3 regions of the Vibrio qinghaiensis genome follow, and region 2 is predicted to be linked to each of the others. Evidence: predicted binding sites of a transcription regulator. Region 2 holds the regulator's gene; each other region holds the start of a gene.
What was found. Region 2 encodes MetJ, which represses methionine synthesis genes. Its sites were predicted from a motif close to TTAGACNTNTANANGTCTAA; they were not measured.

Region 1 (7,989 bases), 670 kb from region 2:
AAATGTCGGCAGGGATGTGGAAAGGTGCGTGCGGCCAACCCAGGAATTCACGCGCCGCTTTGATTTCCTCAGCGCCTAAAGGGGCACCGTGACAGTCGTGTGAGCCCGCTTTGTTTGGCGAGCCAAAACCGATGATGGTTTTGGTGCAAATCAAGGTTGGACGAGGGTCTGCTTTCGCAGCCTCAATCGCGGCATTAATCGCTTCAGCGTTATGGCCATCAACCGCAGCAATAACATGCCAGCCGTACGCTTCAAAACGTTTTGGCGTGTCATCAGAGAACCAGCCTTCCACATGACCATCGATAGAGATGCCGTTGTCATCCCAAAACGCAATCAGTTTGCCAAGACCTAGCGTACCTGCAAGAGAACACGCCTCGTGCGAGATGCCTTCCATCAAACAGCCATCACCCATGAACACATAAGTGAAGTGGTCAACGATGTCGTGACCCGGTTTGTTGAACTGCGCCGCCAGTGCTTTTTCAGCCATCGCCATGCCGACCGCATTGGTAATACCTTGGCCTAGTGGACCCGTGGTGGTTTCAATGCCCGGCGCGTAACCGTATTCTGGGTGACCCGGTGTTTTTGAGTGCAATTGACGGAAGTTTTTCAAATCATCAATCGACAGCGCGTAACCGCTCAGGTGCAACAAAGAGTAAATCAGCATTGAGCCGTGGCCGTTCGACAGCACAAAACGGTCGCGGTCAGCCCATTGTGGGTTTTGTGGGTTATGGTTTAAGTGGCCACGCCAAAGAACTTCAGCGATATCGGCCATACCCATCGGTGCACCAGGGTGACCAGAGTTAGCTTGTTGAACACCGTCCATACTAAGAGCACGGATGGCATTGGCGAGTTCTTTATTAGAAACAAGGTTATGGGAAGACATGTCTGCTCCTGAGTGCATTAAGCGAATCCAAATTAACGGAAATGGGCTGAAAATAGCGCGGCTATTCTCTCAAAGCACTTTTCTCACTGCAAACGTTTTACTGGAGGAATAGTGCTCTTTGGCGCTTATTTTTAGGATAAAAAACCAAACTCCAATTTTTCATCTAAATTTAAGCAAACGTTTGGTTTACAGACAGGCGTAAAAATAACTTGTAATTCGACTATTCAAAACTAGAATAGACGTCTAGATGTAGAAACACCTACATAAACTAATGAATAACGATGGTGAGCAAAGCTTGCCATAGTCCAACGAATAAAAGTGGAGCTCCCATGGCTAAGCACCTGTTTACTTCTGAATCCGTTTCAGAAGGCCATCCAGATAAAATTGCAGACCAAATTTCTGATGCGGTTTTGGATGCGATTCTAGAACAAGACATCAAAGCGCGTGTTGCTTGTGAAACTTACGTGAAAACCGGCATGGTCATGGTTGGTGGTGAAATCACGACCTCTGCATGGGTGGACATTGAAGAACTTACTCGCCAAACCGTTCGTGAAATTGGTTACGTCAACTCAGAGATGGGTTTCGATGCCAATTCTTGCGCTGTTTTGAATACCATTGGTAAACAGTCACCTGATATCAACCAAGGTGTTGATAAGGCCGATCCTAAAGAACAAGGCGCCGGTGACCAAGGTATTATGTTCGGTTACGCGACCAACGAAACTGAAATCCTGATGCCAGCACCGATCACCTACGCTCACCGCTTGATGCAAAAACAAGCAGAAGTGCGTAAAAATGGCACGCTTTCTTGGCTACGTCCTGATGCAAAATCTCAAGTTACCTTCCAATATGACCAAGGTAAAATTGTTGGAATTGATGCCGTCGTTCTTTCAACGCAACATTGCGACTCTATCTCGACAGCTGACCTACGCGAAGGCGTCATGGAAGAGATCATTAAGCCTGTGTTGCCAGCCGAGTGGCTTAGCAAAGAGACCAAATTCTTCATCAACCCAACCGGTCGTTTTGTGATTGGCGGCCCAATGGGCGACTGTGGTTTAACTGGTCGTAAGATCATCGTTGATACCTACGGCGGCGCAGCGCGTCACGGTGGTGGTGCATTCTCTGGTAAAGATCCATCAAAAGTAGACCGTAGTGCAGCTTACGCGGCGCGTTATGTGGCGAAAAATATCGTGGCGGCTGGCCTTGCTGATCGTTGTGAAATTCAGTTGTCATACGCGATTGGTATTGCGGATCCAACCTCAATCATGGTCGAAACCTTTGGTACTGAGAAAGTATCCCAAGAGATCATCATTGAAGCGGTACGCCAGCACTTCGACCTACGCCCATACGGCCTACAAGAAATGCTCAATTTACTGCAACCGATCTACAAGAAAACTGCCGCTTACGGTCACTTCGGCCGTGAAGAGTTTCCTTGGGAAGCGACTGACAAAGCCGCCATCCTGCGTGACTTTGCTGGCTTGAAGTAATTTTCAACCTAGTTTAAATTTGTAAGCCCTTGCTCATTCGCAAGGGCTTTTTTCTAGGAATGAATCTGTGCCTAATTTTGAGCTACATTACCGTGCGCAAGTAAAAGCAAAGCAGTGCATCACAACCGCTCGTCACTATTTTCAACACGACTTCCCTATGCCGAGTATCAACTATCAGTTGCGGGGAAAGGCGGCAGGTAAGGCTTATTTACAACGTTGGGAAATCAGACTGAATCCAGTGCTGTTTGCTGAAAATCAACGCGCCTTTCTCGATGAAGTGATCCCACATGAAATCGCCCACCTAATTACCTACCAGCGCTATGGTCGCGTTCCTCCACACGGTAAAGAGTGGCAGGCTGTGATGAATCAAGTGTTTCATTTACCAGCCAATACCACTCATCGCTTTGAAGTCTCTTCAGTGCAAGGTAAAACCTTTGAATATCACTGCGCCTGTGCACATTACCCGCTCACTGTCCGTCGCCACAATAAAGTGATGCGCAATCAAGCCACCTACCGCTGCCAACACTGTGCACAAACGCTCCATTTTACTGGCGTGCAGCTTTCCTAAATAAACTTTGGTTGCTGCTAGTTGAATCCACAGCGGTGTGATTACACTCATCTGCAATTAACAACAAAAACATCATTTATTATTCTTTAATCTGAGTGTTAGACTTATAAAAACCATACTTATATCAGTCTAAATGATGTCCTATTTTCGCTTATTGCTTGTGAATAGCAGCTTAGCTCTGTTCTCGTTTTGTGCCCTAGCTGCGCCTCCCGCTTCCTTTTCTCAAGCTAAAAAAGAAGCATTGAAAATCTATCATGATCATCCAGTGAGCTTTTACTGCGGTTGTGACATAGCATGGCAAGGTAAGAAAGGCACGCCCGACTTACAAGCTTGTGGTTACCAAGTTCGCAAACAGCAAACTCGCGCCAGCCGCATTGAATGGGAACACGTCGTCCCGGCTTGGCAATTTGGCCACCAGCGTCAGTGCTGGCAACAAGGTGGGCGTAAAAATTGCACCAAAAATGATACTATTTTTCGTTCGATGGAAGCTGACCTCCACAACCTGACGCCGGCGATTGGCGAAGTCAACGGCGACCGTTCAAACTACAATTTCAGTCAGTGGAATGGCGTAGAAGGTGAAAGCTATGGCCGTTGTGAAATGCAGGTCGATTTTAAACAACGCAAAGTCATGCCACCCGATAGAGCACGTGGCTCAATTGCTCGTACCTATCTGTACATGAGCCAGAACTATGGCTTTCAGTTATCCAAATCCCAAACACAACTAATGCAGGCTTGGAATCGCCAATACCCAGCCGATGAGTGGGAATGCAAACGCGATCAGCGAATTGCCAAAGTTCAAGGCAACCACAACCCATTTGTACAGCAACAGTGCCGTTCATAAGGTACTTTTTGTGGGCCATTTTCGTGATTGAAACTCGCCCTTGCCTCTTGTTTTTTCAGTGTAAAGCATCCATGTTAATGGCTATTCAACGTCAGGTAGGAACTATCCATGCGTATCCCTAGAATTTATCATCCGACTCCTCTTCAACCCTCAGCCATTATTGCTCTCAATGATGATGCGGCTGGGCATATTGGCCGGGTGCTACGCATGCAAGCGGGCCAAGAAGTACTGCTTTTTGATGGCAGTGGCGCGGAATTCCCAGCGGAAATTACCGAGGTCAGCAAAAAAAATGTACTGGTCAATGTGTTGAAAAGAGTCGAAAGCAGCTGTGAATCGCCTCTTAATTTACACCTTGGGCAGGTGATCTCGCGTGGAGACAAAATGGAGTTCACCATTCAAAAATCGGTCGAACTTGGCATCAATACCATCACGCCTTTGATTTCTGAACGTTGCGGCGTGAAATTAGATGCCAAACGTTTTGAGAAAAAACTTGAACAGTGGCAAAAAATTGCAATCAGCGCTTGTGAGCAGTGCGGCCGCAATATTGTGCCGCTGATCCGCCCAATTATGCAGTTGCAAGAGTGGTGTGCCGAACCCAGTGATGCACTCAAGCTCAACTTACATCCACGTGCGAAGTATTCGATTAATACCCTACCTCAACCTATCAATAAAGTCCGTTTGTTGATTGGCCCTGAAGGAGGCTTATCAGAATCAGAAATTAGCATGACTGAACAGTACCATTTTGAAGAAACCTTGCTAGGCCCACGCGTACTGCGTACTGAAACTGCGGCCTTAACGGCTATTACTGCTCTTCAAGTTCGCTTTGGCGATCTTGGCTAACCGGAGAAAAACAATGATTAAACTTGGTATCGTCATGGACCCTATCTCGTCCATTAACATCAAAAAAGATTCCAGCTTTGCCATGTTGCTAGAAGCGCAGCGTCGTGGTTATGAAATCCACTATATGGAGATGAATGATCTACACTTAGATCAAGGTGTCGCTTTTGCCGATACCAAAGTGGTGACATTAAAAGAAGATCCGAACGGTTGGTATGAGTTTTTATCTGAGCAAACTATTCCACTGGCTGATCTCGATGCAGTGTTGATGCGTAAAGATCCGCCGTTTGATACTGAATATATCTACGCAACCTACATTCTAGAACGAGCAGAAGAAGCAGGAACATTAATCGTCAATAAGCCGCAAAGCTTACGTGACTGCAATGAGAAACTGTTTACGGCATGGTTCCCTGAACTAACGCCAACCACCATAGTGACGCGTAAAGCGGAAAAAATTAAAGCCTTCCGCGCGCAACATGGTGATGTGATTTTAAAACCGTTAGACGGTATGGGCGGAGCATCTATCTTCCGCGTTAAAGAGGGAGATCCAAACGTATCCGTCATTATCGAAACATTAACTAACCACGGCCAAAACTACTGTATGGCGCAAACTTTTGTACCTGACATCAGCAACGGTGATAAACGTATTTTAGTGGTCGATGGTGAACCAATGCCTTACTGCCTAGCGCGAATTCCGGCACAAGGTGAAACCCGTGGCAATTTGGCAGCGGGTGGCCGTGGTGAAGCGCGTCCACTGAGCGAAACCGATAAGAAAATTGCTCAAACCATTGCTCCAACATTGAAAGAAAAAGGCTTAATCTTTGTCGGACTTGACGTTATTGGCGACAAGCTCACTGAGATCAACGTGACGAGCCCTACGTGTATTCGTGAAATAGAGGCCGCCTTTGATATCTCAATTACCGGTAAGTTGATGGACGCGATTGAGCGTCGAATCAACAAGTCATGCTGAACTGGGCAAACTCTTGCCCAGTAATTTGCGATAGGTTGGAGGCAGTATGAATCTTACAAATCATTTTTTAGTTGCCATGCCAAGTATGAGAGACCCTTACTTCAAGCACAGTGTTATTTACATCTGTGAACACAATGAAGATGGGGCGATGGGCTTGATGATTAATGTGCCGATTGATATCACTGTGGGCGGCATGTTAAACCAAGTCGATGTTGAGCCAAGCTACCCGAAGCTTCAACTTGATAGCCTAAAAAGGCCCGTATTGAATGGCGGTCCTGTTTCTGAAGATCGTGGGTTTATTCTACATCGACCGAAAGATCATTATGAATCCAGCATCCGTATGAGCGATGACATTGCCGTCACCACATCGAAAGATATTTTAGCGGTACTGGGCACGGATGCCGAACCAAGTCACTATCTTGTGGCTCTGGGTTATTCAGGCTGGGAGCCCGGTCAGCTTGAGTTAGAGCTGGCTGAAAATTCTTGGTTAACCATTGAGGCCGATCCAGAGGTTATCTTTAATACGCCCATTCACGATAAGTGGAATCAGGCGATTAAAAAATTCGGTATTGATCCCATCCAACTCTCAGCGCAAGCTGGGCATGCTTAACTTTTACGGCTCTAACCTTTACGGCTCTAACTAGGCTACGCGCCTTTTTAGAGCCTTCGTTACACCATGCAAGATACTGATTATGACATCCAGAACCATTATGGCTTTTGACTTTGGCACCAAAAGCATCGGCAGTGCGATTGGCCAAGAAGTTACAGGCACCGCATCGCCACTTAAAGCCTTTAAAGCCAATGACGGAATTCCACATTGGCAAGAGATCGAAAAGCAGATCAAAGAGTGGCAACCCCATTTATTGGTGGTAGGGCTACCAACAGATTTGCACGGCAAAGCGTTGGAAACCATTACTCCGCGAGCCAAAAAATTTGCGCAGCGTTTACACGGGCGCTTTGGCTTACCCGTTGAGATGCATGACGAACGGCTTTCAACCCGAGAAGCGCGCGCCGACTTATTTGCCATGGGCGGCTACAAAGCACTGAGCAAAGGCAATGTCGATTGCCAATCAGCTGTAGTGATCTTAGAGAGCTGGTTTGAAGCGCAATGGGGCGCGTAACTTAACTTTAATACAGCGGTGCAACACAATCCCGAATCGAGTTCGGGATTGTTCGTCTTGAACTGCGACTATTCCATATCAATCTGCACGTTATCCAATGTGCCACTGCTGAGCCCTTCGCCACGCTTTATTTTTAACATTAAACGTAAATCATTGGCGGAGTCGGCGCTGTGCAGTGCATCTTGTTCACTGATTTTCTCATCAACAACCAGTTGATACAGTGCTTGGTCAAAAGTCTGCATCCCCACTTCTTGTGATTTGCCCATCGTCGCTTTCAACTCGTGCAGATCACCGCGGCGGATCAAATCGGAAATTCGAGGACTATTGAGTAAAATCTCAAACACACCATGTCGTCCCTTGCCATTTTTATCGCGGAGCAACTGTTGCCCAACGACACCTCTGAGGTTCATCGACAGATCAAATAAAAACTGCTCTTTTTGCTCTTTAGGGACCAAATGCAAAATTCGTTCAAGCGCTTGGTTAGCATTGTTAGCATGCAGCGTTGCCATACATAAATGACCGGTTTCGGCAAAGGTCATCGCATATTCCATCGTTTCACGTGAACGGATCTCACCAATTAAAATCATATCAGGAGCTTGGCGTAGCGAATTTTTTAGCGCTACTTCGTAACTCTCGGTATCCAACCCCACTTCTCGCTGGGTCACAATACAACGCTGATGCTCATGCACAAACTCAATCGGGTCTTCCACCGTTAAAATATGCCCAGTTCGGTGCGAGTTACGATAACCCGTCATGGCCGCCATGGTGGTCGATTTGCCCGACCCCGTCGCGCCAACCACCAGCACCAGCCCACGCTTTGCAATCGAAAGATCTTGCAACACGCCCGGTAACTTTAATTCTTCAAAGGTGGGAATATGAGTTTCAATGCGGCGGATCACTGCACCGGGCAGCTCGCGCTGGAAAAAAGCACTGACACGAAAGCGGCCTATCTTTCTCACCACTGCAAAATTGGCTTCACGTGTGCGTTGAAATTCACGGCGGCGATCCTCATCCATCATGGCATCTAACAACGCCAGCACCTGCGTTTGGGATAACTTTTCGCCGTGAGCTCTTAACTCACCATCGACGCGAAATAACACTGGCGCTCCTACGGTGAGGTACAAGTCGGAAGCTTTTTGAGTCAACATACCCTCAAGACATTGGTTCAGTTCCATGAGCTCTCTCTTAAAATGGTGATGAATTGACTTCCAGTTTTTTCTGCACTTCTTCTTGATCGACAATGCCTTGCGCAATCAACTGTTTGGAATTCTGTTCCATGGTTTGC
Region 2 (7,989 bases):
TAACCACGCGTTGAGGCGCTCGGTTTCATTGAGCCCCGAGTGGACCACGGCAACTGGCACATTAAATCGCTTACGAAAGCGGTTAATGGTTTGTGGTGTTAGACCGATCTCAGGCACCAGTACCAATGCCTGGCGGCCCTTTTCTAAAACGGGTTTAATCAGGTTTAAATAAACTTCGGTTTTCCCTGAACCGGTGACCCCTTCAAGTAAATAGCATGCGAAATGGTGATGGCTATTAATTGAAGCAATCGCGATCGCTTGTTCTTGGTTGAGCTTGGGCTTTTCCACATCCGCTTCAACATTCTGCGGCCAAGCCGTCAGTGTCGGCCGTTTTTCCAGTGATTCTATCCAGCCTTTCTCTTGTAAGGTTTTGAGTACGCTGCTACCTACCTCTTCATCAATAAACAGTTGATGGGGTACAGCGCCAGACTCAAGCATCGCCATCACTTTGGCTTGCTTTACCGCTCGCCCAAATCCTTGCATGAGTTGATCGCGCCCACCGGGCGTCAGTTGCCACTCTACTAAAGTCGAAAAATCGGCCGCTTTCCCTTTGCGTAATGCGCCAGGCAATGCATTAAATAACGTGTCGCCTAATGGGTATTGATAAAACTGGCTACACCACAACAGCAATTGATAGAGTTTCTCTGGCCAGACTGGCTGGCTATCGAGCACCGCTTTTAGCGACTTTAATTGATCGACTGAAAACTCAGACTCACTGACTATAGCGGTGACGATACCCACCAGAGTTTGCCGACCAAATGGCACCGACACTCGTCCACCAACAATCGGAAACAGATGACTTGGGATCTGATAATCAAACTGCTTATCCAATGGGACAGGTAAGGCAACGCGTGCAATGGTGGGGCGCATAATCGACCGTTCGTTCTACAAAAAATGTGAAAAGACAGTCTACTGGATGCGTCACCGAAATTCGAGCTTCGTCATTGGACAAAAATGTGGCGAAAATAGCGGCGAAATGGCTTGATCCACTGAAGAGGATTCATTAATATATCGCGCCTTGATGATATGGCTTCTTGCTTGATGTTAAGCAGTCAGCGGTATCAACATTTTTTTATTAACTACGTGTGGTGTCCGGCATAGATTCGGATAGCGACGCGGCCCAATTTGAGGTTATCCCATGAAAGCTGGTATCCATCCAGAGTACAAAGCAGTTAGCGCGACTTGTTCTTGCGGCAACTCTTTCGAGTTCAGCTCAACGCTAGGCAAAGATTCTATCCACCTAGACGTGTGTGACAAATGTCACCCATTCTACACTGGTAAGCAACGTATCGTTGATACTGGCGGCCGTGTAGATCGCTTCAACAAGCGTTTCGGTGCTCTTTCTAGCAAATAATCTCTTTTTTGCTAGAAAATTAAAAAAGGATGCCTCGGCATCCTTTTTTGTTGGCATTTTTTGTATAGTTGTCAGTACGCACTGGTCTTATCTGCGACATTTTCTCCATTTTTTGATGAAGCACGTCAGGTTCCCGCCTAGGAAGTTTGAGCAACATCCATTAGAATTATGGACCTTTTCCAATCCAACACGAGCACTTATACCTATGTCTGATGACACTCACCAAGAATTAACGGCAGAAGAACAATTTCGCCAACGCGCACTCGATTATCATGCTTACCCAACCGCGGGTAAAATTGCCATTTCATTAACTAAGCCTGCCGACTCGGCTGAAGACCTTGCTCTAGCTTACAGTCCGGGCGTCGCTGAACCGGTTCGTGAAATCGCGCAGAACATCGACAACGTTTATAAATACACTGCGAAAGGCAACACCGTCGCTGTGATCTCAAACGGCACGGCTATTCTTGGTTTAGGTAACTTAGGTCCGATGGCTTCCAAGCCCGTCATGGAAGGAAAAGCGCTACTGTTTAAACGCTTTGCTGGACTTGATTCAATTGATATTGAAGTAAAACACCGCACAATCGATGAATTTGTCGATACGGTTGCCAACATCGCTGACACCTTTGGCGGCATCAACTTAGAAGATATCAAAGCACCAGATTGCTTTGAGATTGAACGCCGTTTGATCGAACGCTGTAATGTGCCTGTTTTCCATGACGATCAACACGGCACTGCGATTGTTACCGCCGCTGGCATGCTCAATGCGATTGAACTGCAAGGCAAGAAACTCAACGAATGCACTATCGTCTGTCTTGGCGCTGGCGCAGCAGCCACCGCTTGCATGGAACTATTGATTAAGTGCGGCGCAATGCGTGAAAAAATCTACATGCTTGATCGCAAAGGTGTGATTCATACTCGTCGCGATGACATTAATGAATATAAGCAGTTGTTTGCTAATAACACCGACAAACGCACACTGGAAGATGTGATTGAAGGCGCTGACTTATTCCTAGGTGTGTCAGGCCCCAACCTGCTGCCTGCCGAAGCGCTAAAATTAATGGCCGATAAACCGATCGTATTTGCTTGCTCAAACCCAGATCCAGAAATTAAACCAGAACTCGCACGCGCGGTACGTGATGATTTAATTCTCGGCACAGGTCGTAGCGATTATCCAAACCAAGTCAACAACGTGTTGTGCTTCCCATTTATTTTCCGTGGCGCTTTGGATGTCCGTGCTAGTGAAATTAATGACCAAATGAAGCTAGCCGCAGTTGAGGCGATACGTGAACTGGCTAAAGAAGAAGTGCCGGCTGAAGTGTTGAAAGCCGCAGGCGTAAAAGCGTTAAGTTTCGGCCCTGAATACATCATTCCAAAACCGATGGACCCACGCCTACTGCCTCGTGTTGCTAAAGCGGTTGCTCAAGCAGCGGTTGACTCTGGCGTCGCTCGAATCGAGATGCCTGTCAATTACATGCAAGAATAATCACAAGCTTGAGCGGCTAAATGCCTCGCTCGAAAAAAACCGCTGACTTTCAGCGGTTTTTTTATATTCTGAGACACAGAGCCAAAGTCACCATGGCAACTTACCCAGTATCCTCTCGATTTTATCTCGTTGTACCGCAATTACGCGCTACACTTCTTCATCATCATACGCTTCAAATTCAATGCCCATGGCGGTCATTAATGCTTTTGCTTCCGTCGGAATATCGTCTGGACGATCTTTTCTCAAATCTTCGTCGGTCGGTAAAGGTTGACCGGTATAAGCATGCAAGAAGGCTTCACACAGCAGCTCACTGTTGGTTGCGTGGCGTAAGTTATTGATTTGACGGCGAGTGCGCTCATCAGTTAATACTTTCAACACTTTCAATGGGATTGAAACGGTGATTTTTTTGACTTGCTCACTCTTCTTCCCATGTTCAGCATATGGGCTAATGTATTCCCCATTCCAGTCTGCCATTGCGCACCTTCGTTATCGTAATTGGTCGTTAAAAATTTGAAAGTTGGATTTTAGCGGGATTTACCGCCACAAGCAAAGACATATAGACGTCTAGATATATTGACGTCTTCTTTTTGGTTCAGTAAAGTGTGCCATTATCGACTGATAGATAGCAATATAGCGCACTATCGGATATAGCTAATACTCTAGACAATTGAAATTGCCACCTTAGTTGTCCCCGAATAAGGCAGGAACCCCCTCAATAAAAGTCAGTTTATTGAGTTTATTAAGTAAGGAAACCGTCATGACCACTCGCAAGCCAGCCACCATCGCCGTTAGAACCGGTATTGAATCCGACTCTCAATATCATGCTGTTGTGCCTCCAATTTATCTTTCGACAAATTATAGCTTTCCTGCGTTTGGTGAAGTGCCTAAATACGATTACACACGCTCTGGCAACCCGAATCGAGGTCTGCTCGAAAAAGCGTTGTTTGAACTCGAATCGGGTCAAGGCGCGGTGGTGACTAACTGTGGCACTTCGGCGCTGAATCTATGGGTTTCCGCCTTTTTAAGTCCTGACGATCTGATTGTGGCCCCGCATGACTGCTACGGTGGCACATATCGCCTGTTTAATACACGCGCCAAAAAAGGCGATTTTCAGACACTCTTTATTGATCAATCCGATCCAAACGCTTTGCAGGCTGCTTTGGCGAAAAAACCCAAATTGCTACTCATTGAAACTCCATCCAACCCATTAGTTCGCGTGGTCGATATTGCTGATATTTGCCAACAAGCACACGCCGTCGGTGCATTAGTGGCGGTTGACAACACCTTCTTAACGCCAGTATTTCAAAAACCATTAGAGTTGGGCGCAGATTTTGTCATCCACTCCACCACCAAATTCATCAACGGCCACTCCGATGTGATTGGCGGAGTTGTTATCACTAAAACAGAGCAGCACGCTGAAGAGCTAGCATGGTGGGGCAACTGCCTTGGCTCAACGGGAACCCCTTTTGATAGCTACATGACGCTGCGTGGCATTCGTACCTTAGGCGCAAGAATGCGCGTCCATGAGGAGAGCTCACGCGCTATTTTGGACTATCTGCAATGCGAAGCCTTAGTCAAGGTCATTTATCACCCGAGTTTGCCAGAGCATCCTGGCCATGAGATAGCGAAAAAGCAGCAATCTGGCTTTGGCTCTATGCTCAGTTTTGAGTTTGCGGGCAGCTTTGAACAGCTTAAATATTTTGTCTCTCAGTTAACATTATTCTCACTGGCAGAATCATTAGGAGGCGTGGAGAGCTTAATCTGCCACCCCGCTTCGATGACTCACCGAGCGATGGGCGAAGAAGCGTTGGCCGAAGCCGGTGTTTCACAGCAGCTATTACGCCTATCGGTCGGCTTAGAAGATGCGCAAGATTTGATTGACGATCTCGCGCAGGCCTTTGCTAAAGCGCAGGAGGCCTATTAATGACTGCCCTACGTCAATTGCACAAGTTTGGCGGTAGCAGCCTTGCCGATCCTGAATGCTACAAACGGGTCGTTAATATCTTAAAAGAGTATTCTCAAGCTGATGATTTGGTGGTGGTTTCTGCCGCAGGAAAAACCACCAATCGTTTAATCGAATTTCTCGACGCTCTTAATAAAGATGGTCGAGTGGCTCATGAGAACTTGCAATCGGTCCGTCAGTACCAAACCGATTTAATCAACGCGCTGCTCGATGAAGATGCAGCGCAACCGCTCATCACTTTACTCACCAACGAAATTCGCACTTTGGGTCAGCTTTGCGCGCCCCTATCACCAGCTCAACAAGCGGCAGTACTTGGCCATGGTGAAGTGTGGTCATCACGCTTATTGGCGGCGTTACTCAATCAACATAACCTTGCGGCTGTGGCACAAGACGCCCGCGAATTTCTTCGCGCGCAAGCAGGCACACAACCGGAAGTGGATCGCGCTCGCTCCTACCCTTTGCTGAAAGAAATTTTGGCACAACACGCGCATCACCGAGTGATCATCACAGGCTTTATGGCTCGCAGTGAACAAGGTGATACTGTGCTACTTGGGCGCAATGGCTCCGATTACTCCGCTACGATGATCGGCGCACTTGCGGAAGTAAACCGAGTAACGATTTGGAGTGATGTGGCCGGTGTTTATAGCGCCGACCCGCGCATTGTTAGTGATGCCTGTTTACTGCCGCTACTGCGTTTGGACGAAACCAACGAGTTAGCGCGCCTTGCCGCCCCGGTATTGCACAGCCGAACTTTGCAGCCCGTGGCCCAAAGCACCATGGATTTGCACTTGCGCTGCAGTTATCAACCCGAAGCAGGCTCGACTCGCATTGAGCGTGTATTGGCATCGGGACGTGGTGCCAAAATCATTACTTCACTTGATGATGTGCTGTTGATTGAGCTTAATTTTGCTCACGGGCATGACTTCCAGCGCCTACAAAACGATGTGCTACGCAGCTTGCGTCGTGCTCAACTCGAACCACTAGCTTTCGATACTCAAGCCGATCAACACCAACTGCGCCTTGCCTATACTGCTGAGATTTCAGGCGGAGCTCTAGCTCATCTGCAAGATGCCGCTTTTGAAGCGGAAATTAAACTCAAAGAAGGCTTTTCGTTAGTGGGTGCCGTGGGTGCTGGTGTGACGAAAAACCCCAACCACTGCTACGGCTTTTATCAACAGCTACGTTCATCACCGATCGAGTTTATCTGTGAAGCAGAATCTGGGCTGAGTTTAGTTGCGGTACTGCGTAAAACGCCGATCACCCCCTTAGTGGTGGGTATGCATAACCAACTATTTCAGGCGCAAAAACGGGTCGCACTGGCACTGTGTGGCAAAGGCAACATTGGTTCGAGTTGGTTAAAACTCTTTGCTGAACAAAAATCAGAGTTAGAAAAACGCCATGGCATGAACTTCGAATTGGTCGCAGTGGTCGATAGCCAAACCTATTGGTTTGATGAGCAAGGGATAGATGCGGTATCGGTTTTAAAGCATTTTGACGATGAAGCGATTGCCAGTGAGGGAATGGCTTGGCTACAACGCTTAAGCAATATTCAAGGGTATGACGAAGCGGTTGTGCTCGATGTAACCGCAAGCAAAGAGCTAGCTGATCACTACCTCAATATTGCTGAAAATGGGATTCACCTTATCTCGGCGAATAAAGTCGCGGGCTCTTCCTCTAGCGTCGATTACCACCAAATAAAAGAAGCGTTCGCGAAAATTAGCCGCCATTGGCTCTACAACGCGACGGTTGGCGCAGGCTTACCCATTAACCACACGGTGCGTGATTTGCGTGAAAGCGGCGATGAAATCGTCGCCCTCTCTGGTATTTTCTCTGGCACTTTATCTTGGTTATTTCAGCAATTCGACGGCTCAATACCGTTTAGCGAACTGGTCGATTTAGCATGGCAACAAGGACTTACCGAGCCTGACCCGCGCAGCGATCTGGATGGTTCAGACGTCATGCGCAAACTGGTGATCCTAGCCCGTGAAGCAGGGTTACAGATCGAACCGGAAAATGTCAAAGTTGAATCACTGGTTCCTGATGAGCTCAAGCACCTCTCACTGGATGACTTTTTAGACAAAGGCCAACTGCTGAGTGAAAAATTAGCCGAGAGGCTAACCAAAGCACAACGTGAAGATAAAGTGCTACGCTATGTCGCAAGGCTTGAGAAAAATGGCAAAGCAACGGTGGGGGTTGAAGCTTTAGAGCGTGAACACGCTTTGGCTAACCTTTTACCTTGTGACAACATCTTTGCTATCGAGAGTAAATGGTATCGCGATAACCCGTTAGTGATTCGTGGTCCGGGCGCTGGTAGAGAAGTGACAGCAGGAGCTATCCAATCGGACCTCAACTTGCTGTCAAGCTTGCTGTAACACTCCAGCTTATTCCAGATTAAGGGGCCACTAGGCTCCTTAATTTAACTGCGAAAGGATGATATTAGGTCATGCATACCGAGGGTGAGCATGACTTGAAGGTCACTCACAATCAACATGAATAATATTCATAATTACAGTGTTGACATAAAATGTTATTCAATACATTCTGTGGACATATAGACGTCTAAACGTCAACTTAAGGAATAATAGATTGGCGCAAAAACGCCACAGGGAGAAATAAAATGGGATACACGCACGCCGGTCATATTGATGCACTCAACCAGAACGTGGCTGAGCTATCAGATAATATCAATGTCTCATTTGAGTTTTTTCCACCCAGCTCAGCGCAAATGGAAGAGACATTGTGGAATTCCGTTCACCGTTTAAAAACCCTGCAACCTAAATTTGTTTCTGTGACTTACGGAGCAAACTCTGGCGAGCGCGACCGCACCCATTCGATCATTAAAGAGATTAAAGATCAAACTGGTCTTATTGCAGCACCGCACCTCACTTGCATCGATGCCTCTCGCGATGAGTTGATTCAGATTGCCGATGACTACTGGCACAACGGCATCCAGAACATAGTTGCGCTGCGTGGCGATATTCCCGCTGGTGGCGGCAAACCAGAAATGTATGCTTCCGACTTAGTGACTCTACTCAAATCTCGCCATGATTTTGATATTTCTGTCGCGGCATTTCCAGAAGTCCACCCTGAAGCGAAAAGCGCGCAAGCCGATCTGGTCAATCTAAAACGCAAAATTGATGCAGGTGCAAACCGCGCAATTACTCAATTCTTTTTTGATGTTGAAAGCTA
Region 3 (7,989 bases), 830 kb from region 2:
GTTATATGGTTTGTCTGGGCTAAAATAATAAATAGGCAACTGCACTTACATCATTAGTGCTAACTCACGACTTGCGGTTAAGTTTTACTCTATGCTGTAAAGGTCAATAGTAAATAATTTGAATAAGTTGGAGTGAATATGACGCAGGTAACGTCTCAAGAGCCACGAGAAAAGACAGTGCTCCGAGAACCGCCAGTGGCTCGATATGATGCGATTGATTGGTCGTTGAACCTGACGACCTCAGAGTTTATTTGCGATTTAAAAGCGCCGAATACCTTGCTTGATTCCAGTGTTTCGATAGCCAATATCCAAGAATTATTGCGTTATATGACGCCGAGTAAAGCCGCAGAGATGAAGCGCTGCTTCAAGTATGTGATTGAAAGTGGCAAAAGCTATGCCTTAAATTGCAACCTCGTCATTCCGAACCAAGCGTTAACCTATGTGGAGATTTTTATCGAGCGTACCTCTCTCACGCAGTTGCAAGGTACGATTCGACCGCTGCTCAAACTGGAATCATTGCAAGAGGTGGCCAAGCTTTTTGAAGGAGTGTTTGAGAATACACATCATGGTTTGATCCTAACCGACGATCAAACGCGGATTTTGGCCTGTAACCACTATTTTGAGCAGCATTCAGGTTTCAAACAAAATGAGTTACTTGGGTTACAAGCCAATATATTTAATGCAGGCAAGCATTCCAAAGAGTTTTTCCAATCGATGTGGCATGACATCAACACTAAAGATCATTGGAGCGGTGTCATTCTCAATAGGCGGGCATCTGGGCTGGTCGCACCACAAGAATTAACTATCCAAAAAATCGCACTGCAAGATGGCCGAGTGTTCTTTGTTGGGATGACGCTTGATTTAGCCGATAATCTTCATCGGGTCGCTGATACTGCGCTTGGTGACATCGATCTTTTAACTCAACTGTTCACTGAACAAAAATTTAAAACCCTACTTAATACCTACTGCACGGAACATTCACAAGATCGAACACATATAGTACTCGCTTTTCAGCCTAATTTTGAATCTGAGCGGCATCACACCGCAACCTTGATGCTCTCTAGCTTTTTAGCACGTAGTAAAGAAGCAAAGTTGGTGGGCTATGCGGGCAAAGATATCTATTTAGTGAGCTTGAGTTGTTCTGAGTGTAAAAAAAACACCGATTTTAACCTTATTCAGCATGCGATTCGCCGCTTTATGAAAGAGTTAAAGAACGAATCCAGCTCACACCTTGCTGTCATTAATGGCCGAATTGGTGTGTCTGTTTTAGGGTTCGATGCAAAAACACCAGCTCGGATGGTGACGCATGCGATGCAAGCAATGCTTGAGCAGCATGCAGGAGAAGCGCGTAACATCAGTTTCTATCACAGTGAAATACACCAGCAGGTTAAGCGCAGGAAAAATTTGGAAGAGCTAGTCACCAAAGCAATTGCTGAGAAAGATTTAGAGATACACTACCAACCGATAGTTGATACTAAAACATGGAACATTGCAAAATTTGAAGCGTTATGCCGTTTTAAGCCTGTGCCCGATTTACCTTTTACCACGCAAGAAATGATTAATATAGCGGAAGAGTTAGATTTGATTGCCGAGCTTGATCGTTGTGTCAGTATTTTGTCTTTGCAAGATTTACCCAAGATAAAAACCTTGTTTGGCCAAGGTGTTGGGGTAACAATCAACCGCTCTTTCAATACCAAAATGGATGCGACGCAGATTTTAGCCAATACCATGGAGATCATTGATCGCTACACGGATACGCCTCAGTCAGTCACCATTGAGCTAACCGAAAGCGCCTATTTTGATAGCCAATCTCATCAGGTTGATGCCCTCAATGCTCTTCGATCGCGTGGCGTAACGGTTGCAATTGATGATTTTGGTACGGGTTATTCCTCTTTTACCTACCTCAGCGATTGCAATTTTGATTATTTAAAAATAGATCGCGAGTTTGTCACGGACATTCAGGTCAACAGCAATAAATACAGTATTGTTAAAATGATCACTGAGCTGTCGCACACACTCGGCGTGAAAGTGGTTGCTGAAGGGGTGGAAACGGAGCATGAGGTTTGGGTGCTTAAGTCATTAGGTATTGATTACATGCAGGGCTATATTTTTTCAAAACCCCGGCCTTTGAAAGAGTTAATCCATGCAAAGGAGTATCACAGCCGTTTTGCGTATTCACGACCAAAAGCGGAACCAGAGCAACAACCCAACTGCTTATTCAACTTGTTTAAAGGAGGGAAACCTCATTTGGATCCTAGCGATCCGCTTTCTCTCGTTCATCAATATTTTAAAGCAACTAAAGTTGATTCGTTACCTGTGGTGAACCAAGGTGCATGTGTCGGCATCGTTGATATTGCTTCACTCAATTTACATCTTACACCGAATATGGGAACTGATCTTGAAACCACGCGTGAAGCGGCCGTATGGCGTAAGCCCGTCAATCAGATCATGAAGTTTCATTTCACTCAGCTTGACGCGTACACCGAGCTAAATCAAGTGGTGAATTTGATCGAAAAAGGACATGATTTTCCATGGGTATTGGTCGATAACAGTCGTTACAAAGGCTTATTGACTCAAGGAGACGTGCTGAGGTACTTGGCCGAAAGTCGGTAACCTTCTCTGGGCATTCGCGCTTACTCTTTGCTATTATTCTTTGCTATTATTCTTTGCTATTATCGCGCCCAGATGTTTCCAGATGATGTTTCGATTATGATTCAAACCTTACTTTCTGTTTTTTCACCCATGCTGCTCGGTGCGCAAATGCTACTGACACTAATATTGGTCAAAGGAGATATTTGCCCTGGGCAACGTGGCCGTATTCATCGCGTCTTGCCAGCCATTGGTGTGCTTTGGTTGGCTGTGGCTTCACTGAAAATTGAAGCCTTTTTGGTTGTATTTTCCATCTTCTATTTCTATTCACAAGTTCAAACCAAGAAAACTCGAGATCAAGGTCCGTTATGGGCACTGTATTTAGCGAATGGTCTTGCCTTGTCTTATGTCGCGATTCAGATATCAGAGCAGGGCCACTGGCCAGCTTCTATCGCCATGTTGCTGTTGGTCGGTTTGTTGGGCGCGAGTTTCTCGCACCTTCTACTAACGATAGCGCGCTCGCGTTTACAAGCTTTCCATCGAGTTCTACCCGTTGTGGGCATTCTCTGCTCGATGGGGATCGCTTTATGCGTTGTGCCGCACGCGTACGGGTTAGATGACGAAACGTTGGCTCAAGCAACATTGCCGTTGCTAACGACATTCGGTTTCATGATTGCAGGTATTATCGTGTGGTGCTGGCATATCCTGTTTGCCAAAAGCGCTGAGAAAATTCAATTAACGGCAGCCTTGTTATTGATCTTGGCAGCCAGTATTTGTTTTCAAGGTTTGTTTAATCTCTAGATCTGGGTCACTCTTTAGTGCGAATTTTACCGCTAGTCTTTAGTGGTCTCTTTGCTATAGGAGTGAGCCATGGATTTGAGTAACGTCAGCCGTTTTGATAGCAATATATTACTTGGCATCGTCAATGAGAAGCTACGCTTAGAGTGTGACAGCTTCGAAGAGCTTGCCAGTATGTATGAAATGGATAGAGAAAATGTAGTCGGTAAGCTGGATGTTTTAGGCTACCAATACGACCCACTGACCAACCAATTTAAAGCGAACCAACGCTAGTGCTAAGCAGCGTGCAGTGACAGTTAACCAACCGCACTGTCATTCAAATAGCCATGTCGACACGACGAATAGTTTAAGCCATCTTGATCCCGTCAAGGTGGCTTTTGCATTGTTGGCGCGCGGTGGCAAAAAAAGCTTGTAAATAGTGGCGATCTTTTTCGCTGTGGCGTGTTGCGGCAAATAGTCGACGCCATAAACCTTTCCCTAGTGGCTTGCTGGTAATAAGCCCCTGCCTAGAGAACTCGCTGATGGCCCAATTTGGCAGTGCTGCCACACCTAATCCAGCAGAGACCATTTGTACTAGCATCAAAGTGTTATCAGCTTGTTTCCATTTGGCGGGTTCAACTCCGGCTGGTTGTAGAAAGTGTTTCACCACATCCAAACGCTGCTTTTGTACGGGGTAAGTGAGCATCGTTTGTGAGGCGAGATCCTCTGGCTCAATCACCGATTTTCCCGCAAGTAGGTGAGTTGTAGAGGTGATAAGGCGCATTTCAAAATCAAAGAGTGGTTCGTAATGTACCTCTGAGCGAGGCAAAATATCGGAAGTGATGACCAAATCAAGTTCGCCGGCCAGCAATGCGGGTAAAGGTTCAAAGCCAAAGCCGGACGAAAAATCTAACGTCACACTTGGCCAAGCAAGCTGATATTCGCGCAGCGCTGGCATCAACCATTGAAAGCAAGAGTGGCATTCAATCGCCATGTGTAAGCGCCCATTGACGTCTTCTTTCAAGCTGGCCAAGTCATTTTCAGCTCTGGCCAGCTTTGGCAGGATCTCGTCAGCCAGTTTCAGTAGGATCTCTCCTTCTGAGGTAAATTTTACTGGGCGAGTTTTGCGTAGAAACAGTGGCCCGCCAATGCGTATTTCGAGATCTTTAATCTGATGTGAAAGGGCCGATTGCGTCAAATGGAGCGCGGTAGCTGTTGAGGTGAGTGAGCCGCTGTCCCTTAAAGAAACTAAAGTCTTCAGATGCTTAAGTTCAATCATTGCCATTATTTTCCTTCATTCCTTTGAGAGAACGGTGGTTGATACCAATATCGTGGGTCGCATCAACACGGTGATCATTCTGCTGTTCTGAGCTAAGTTACGCTTTTAATATGGAGCTGTAAACATCTAGACGTCTATTTATCTTGATGTTAATTAAAGCTCTCTTCGATCAACATGAATTTTTTTAATAAACAAGTTGAATAATTGCACCTTGTCTGTGGGTCAGTTTAGATGGATAGTCTAGCCATCCAGACATCTTTATCTCATGCAGTAAAGAATCAGACACGATCAACAGCAAAAGGACTAGGGACATGACAACGACGACTCACATCTTAGGTTATCCACGTATTGGTGAAAAACGCGAACTGAAATTTGCGTTAGAAAAATATTGGCGTGGCGAAAGCGATCAAGCGCAGTTACTGCAAGTGGGGCATGATATTCGTCAGAAAAACTGGGCTGAGCAGCAACAAGCGGGTCTGAGTTTTTCAACCGTAGGCGATTTCGCTTGGTACGATCACGTACTCACAACCACATTGCTCCTTGGACACGTTCCTAAACGTCATAGCAACGGCTTTCCTGATTTAGATACACTCTTTCGCGTTGGACGCGGTCAATCACAAGCGGGTTGCGGCTGTAGCGGAAGTGCCGCTTCTGATATGACTAAATGGTTTAATACCAATTATCACTACCTTGTGCCGGAGTTCAGCCAAGACGATACGTTCGAAGTCAGCTGGCCTCAACTGTTTGAGGAAGTCAATGAAGCGTCGAAAGCAGGCCACCAAGTTAAGCCTGTACTGCTTGGCCCGCTGAGCTACCTCTACTTGGGTAAAGAGGTCGAAGAGGGATTTGATCGCCTGACCTTACTGCCTCGTTTATTGACCGCTTATCAAGCAATTTTAGCTAAGCTTGCTAAACAAGGAGTGGAATGGGTACAAATCGATGAGCCTATTTTAGCGTTAGAGCTAGAACCAAAGTGGCAAGATGCATTTAAGTTGGCTTATCAAGTGATCGCTGGTGATGTAAAACTGTTACTCACTACTTATTTTGATTCGGTGCTTGATACGCTCGATAAAATCATTGAGCTACCAGTGAATGGATTGCACATCGATCTCTCCGCTTCTGCCGATCAATTGAACGCGGTACTAGAGAAATTGCCAAAAAATTGGGTACTTTCGGCAGGTGTGGTCAATGGACGCAATGTGTGGCGCGCCGATCTTGCGACGTTATTGGCTCGTTTACAGCCAGTGAAGCAGCAATTGGGGGATCGTCTGTGGATTGCGAGTTCGTGTTCACTGCTGCATAGCCCGGTTGATTTAGATCTTGAGCAGCAGCTCAGTGATGAAGTACAAAGTTGGTTTGCATTTGCCAAACAAAAAGTGACAGAAGTTGCTTTACTTGGTAAGGCACTGGACGGTGATGACGCGGCGATTCTGGCCTGTGAAACTTATAGCCAACCGATACTTGCACGTAAAACGGCAACTCACGTTAATAAACCGCATGTACAGGCGAGAGTCAACAGCATAACGGCGGCACTCTCTGAGCGCAGTGCACCTTATTCAGAGCGCGCTCATCACCAAGCTGAAGTGTTAGGGTTGCCATTTTTGCCAACGACAACCATAGGCTCATTCCCTCAAACGAGTGAGATCCGTCATCAGCGCAGTGCTTACCGTCAAGGTAAACTGGCGCACGCTGATTATATCAATGCATTGAAAGGGCATATTGCCGATGCAGTAAAACGTCAAGAGGCACTTGATCTCGACGTGTTAGTGCACGGTGAAGCTGAGCGTAATGACATGGTGGAGTACTTTGCTGAAAACTTAGCCGGTTTCCAGACTACGCAATTTGGCTGGGTGCAAAGTTACGGCTCACGCTGCGTAAAACCGGCTATCGTGGTGGCCGATATTGAACGTGAAAAACCGATTACGGTGGAGTGGTCTACTTATGCTCAATCATTGACTGCGAAGCAAATGAAAGGAATGTTGACTGGGCCTGTAACGATTTTATGTTGGACGTTTCCCCGTGAAGATATTTCTCGTCAAACCATCACTCAGCAATTGGCTTTCGCTTTGCGTGATGAAGTGGCAGACCTGCAGCAAGCGGGCATTAACATCATCCAAATTGATGAACCTGCGATTCGTGAAGGATTGCCATTGAAGAAGCGTGACCATCAAGCATATCTGGCGTGGGCGGTTGAGGCATTTAAAATTGCGGCGGCGAGTGCGAAACCCGAAACGCAGATCCACACTCACATGTGTTATAGCGAATTTAATGAAATCATTGACTCAGTAGCGGCACTGGATGCCGATGTGATTACGATTGAAACTTCTCGCTCGAATATGGAACTGCTCAAAGCGTTTGAAGAGTTTAACTACCCGAATGAAATTGGCCCAGGTGTGTACGATATTCACTCGCCCAACATTCCCTCTCAAGAGTGGATTGAAGGTTTGTTGCGTAAAGCGGCGGAAAAAATTCCAGCCGAGAGATTATGGGTTAATCCTGATTGCGGCTTAAAAACGCGCAATTGGAATGAAGTGGAGGCAGCACTGACCAACTTGGTGTCAGCAGCTAAAACGCTGCGCAAAGAGCTTAAACCACAAAGAGTGTAAGAAAAATAAATCGCTATAGAGGCCTCATTTGAGGCCTCTATTTTTTGCCAGGCAAATAGTTGGTGATCTGGTGATGAGCGGGTGGCTATTGCACAGTACAGGTTTCTTTGTTGATCAACTGGTCCACGACTAATTGGCCGCGAGTATTACGCATTTTGATACGATAAGTCAGCCCAAAATCGATGTTGGCGCGAGTGATGTCATCAGAACAGTAGGAATTAATGCTGGTTTTTAATACTTGATCAATCGGTTTTGCTCCTTTTTGATCCACATTGTAAATCATCATAATTTCAACGGTACTTCCCTTTGAACTTGCACGCATGACTGAAAGAGGCCCGAATTCTAGGGGTAATTCAGCACTGATAACTTTGGCGCGGTTACTGGCAAGGGCTTCTAAATATTTTTGCTGATCACCGTTCGAACTACAGCCTACAGCAAGAAGGGTCGCGAATACGGCACAGAGAATGACTTTCATCTTAAAACACTTTCTTAAAGGGTTTAACAATAACATGCTGATAAACACCGGCAGCAATATAAGGATCGGCATCCGCCCATGCTTGAGCTTGTCTTAACGAATCAAACTCAGCGATGACTGTTGACCCTGTAAACCCGGCTTCTGCTGGATTCTCCGAATCAATGGCTGGCATTGGCCCTGCGGTTAATAGACGACCTTCATCTTGCAAGGTTTGTAAGCGCTCTAAATGTTGTGGCCGGACACTCATGCGTTTTTCCAACGAG

Region 1: a site for MetJ is predicted at 1,119-1,138, ahead of metK (methionine adenosyltransferase). Genes of this name have one in related genera too.
Region 3: a site for MetJ is predicted at 4,764-4,783, ahead of metE (5-methyltetrahydropteroyltriglutamate--homocysteine S-methyltransferase). Genes of this name have one in related genera too.

What each region holds. Positions count from the first base shown of each region.
Region 1 covers NZ_CP022741.1:362,678-370,666, reverse strand. The annotation lists gene tkt (transketolase) at 1-883, opposite strand, end outside; gene metK (methionine adenosyltransferase) at 1,213-2,367, shown strand; gene CCZ37_RS01880 (SprT family zinc-dependent metalloprotease) at 2,435-2,935, shown strand; gene endA (deoxyribonuclease I) at 3,069-3,776, shown strand; gene rsmE (16S rRNA (uracil(1498)-N(3))-methyltransferase) at 3,885-4,616, shown strand; gene gshB (glutathione synthase) at 4,630-5,583, shown strand; gene CCZ37_RS01860 (YqgE/AlgH family protein) at 5,630-6,193, shown strand; gene ruvX (Holliday junction resolvase RuvX) at 6,276-6,704, shown strand; gene CCZ37_RS01850 (PilT/PilU family type 4a pilus ATPase) at 6,773-7,879, opposite strand; gene CCZ37_RS01845 (type IV pilus twitching motility protein PilT) at 7,890-7,989, opposite strand, start outside.
Region 2 covers NZ_CP022741.1:2,561,380-2,569,368, forward strand. The annotation lists gene priA (primosomal protein N') at 1-870, opposite strand, end outside; gene rpmE (50S ribosomal protein L31) at 1,139-1,354, shown strand; gene CCZ37_RS11940 (malic enzyme-like NAD(P)-binding protein) at 1,560-2,837, shown strand; gene metJ (met regulon transcriptional regulator MetJ) at 2,985-3,311, opposite strand; gene CCZ37_RS11950 (O-succinylhomoserine (thiol)-lyase) at 3,595-4,761, shown strand; gene CCZ37_RS11955 (bifunctional aspartate kinase/homoserine dehydrogenase II) at 4,761-7,172, shown strand; gene metF (methylenetetrahydrofolate reductase) at 7,418-7,989, shown strand, end outside.
Region 3 covers NZ_CP022741.1:1,727,800-1,735,788, reverse strand. The annotation lists gene CCZ37_RS07935 (sensor domain-containing phosphodiesterase) at 139-2,613, shown strand; gene CCZ37_RS07930 (hypothetical protein) at 2,710-3,390, shown strand; gene CCZ37_RS07925 (DUF4250 domain-containing protein) at 3,460-3,660, shown strand; gene metR (HTH-type transcriptional regulator MetR) at 3,734-4,645, opposite strand; gene metE (5-methyltetrahydropteroyltriglutamate--homocysteine S-methyltransferase) at 4,957-7,251, shown strand; gene CCZ37_RS07910 (GspS/AspS pilotin family protein) at 7,337-7,726, opposite strand; gene CCZ37_RS07905 (YciI family protein) at 7,728-7,989, opposite strand, start outside.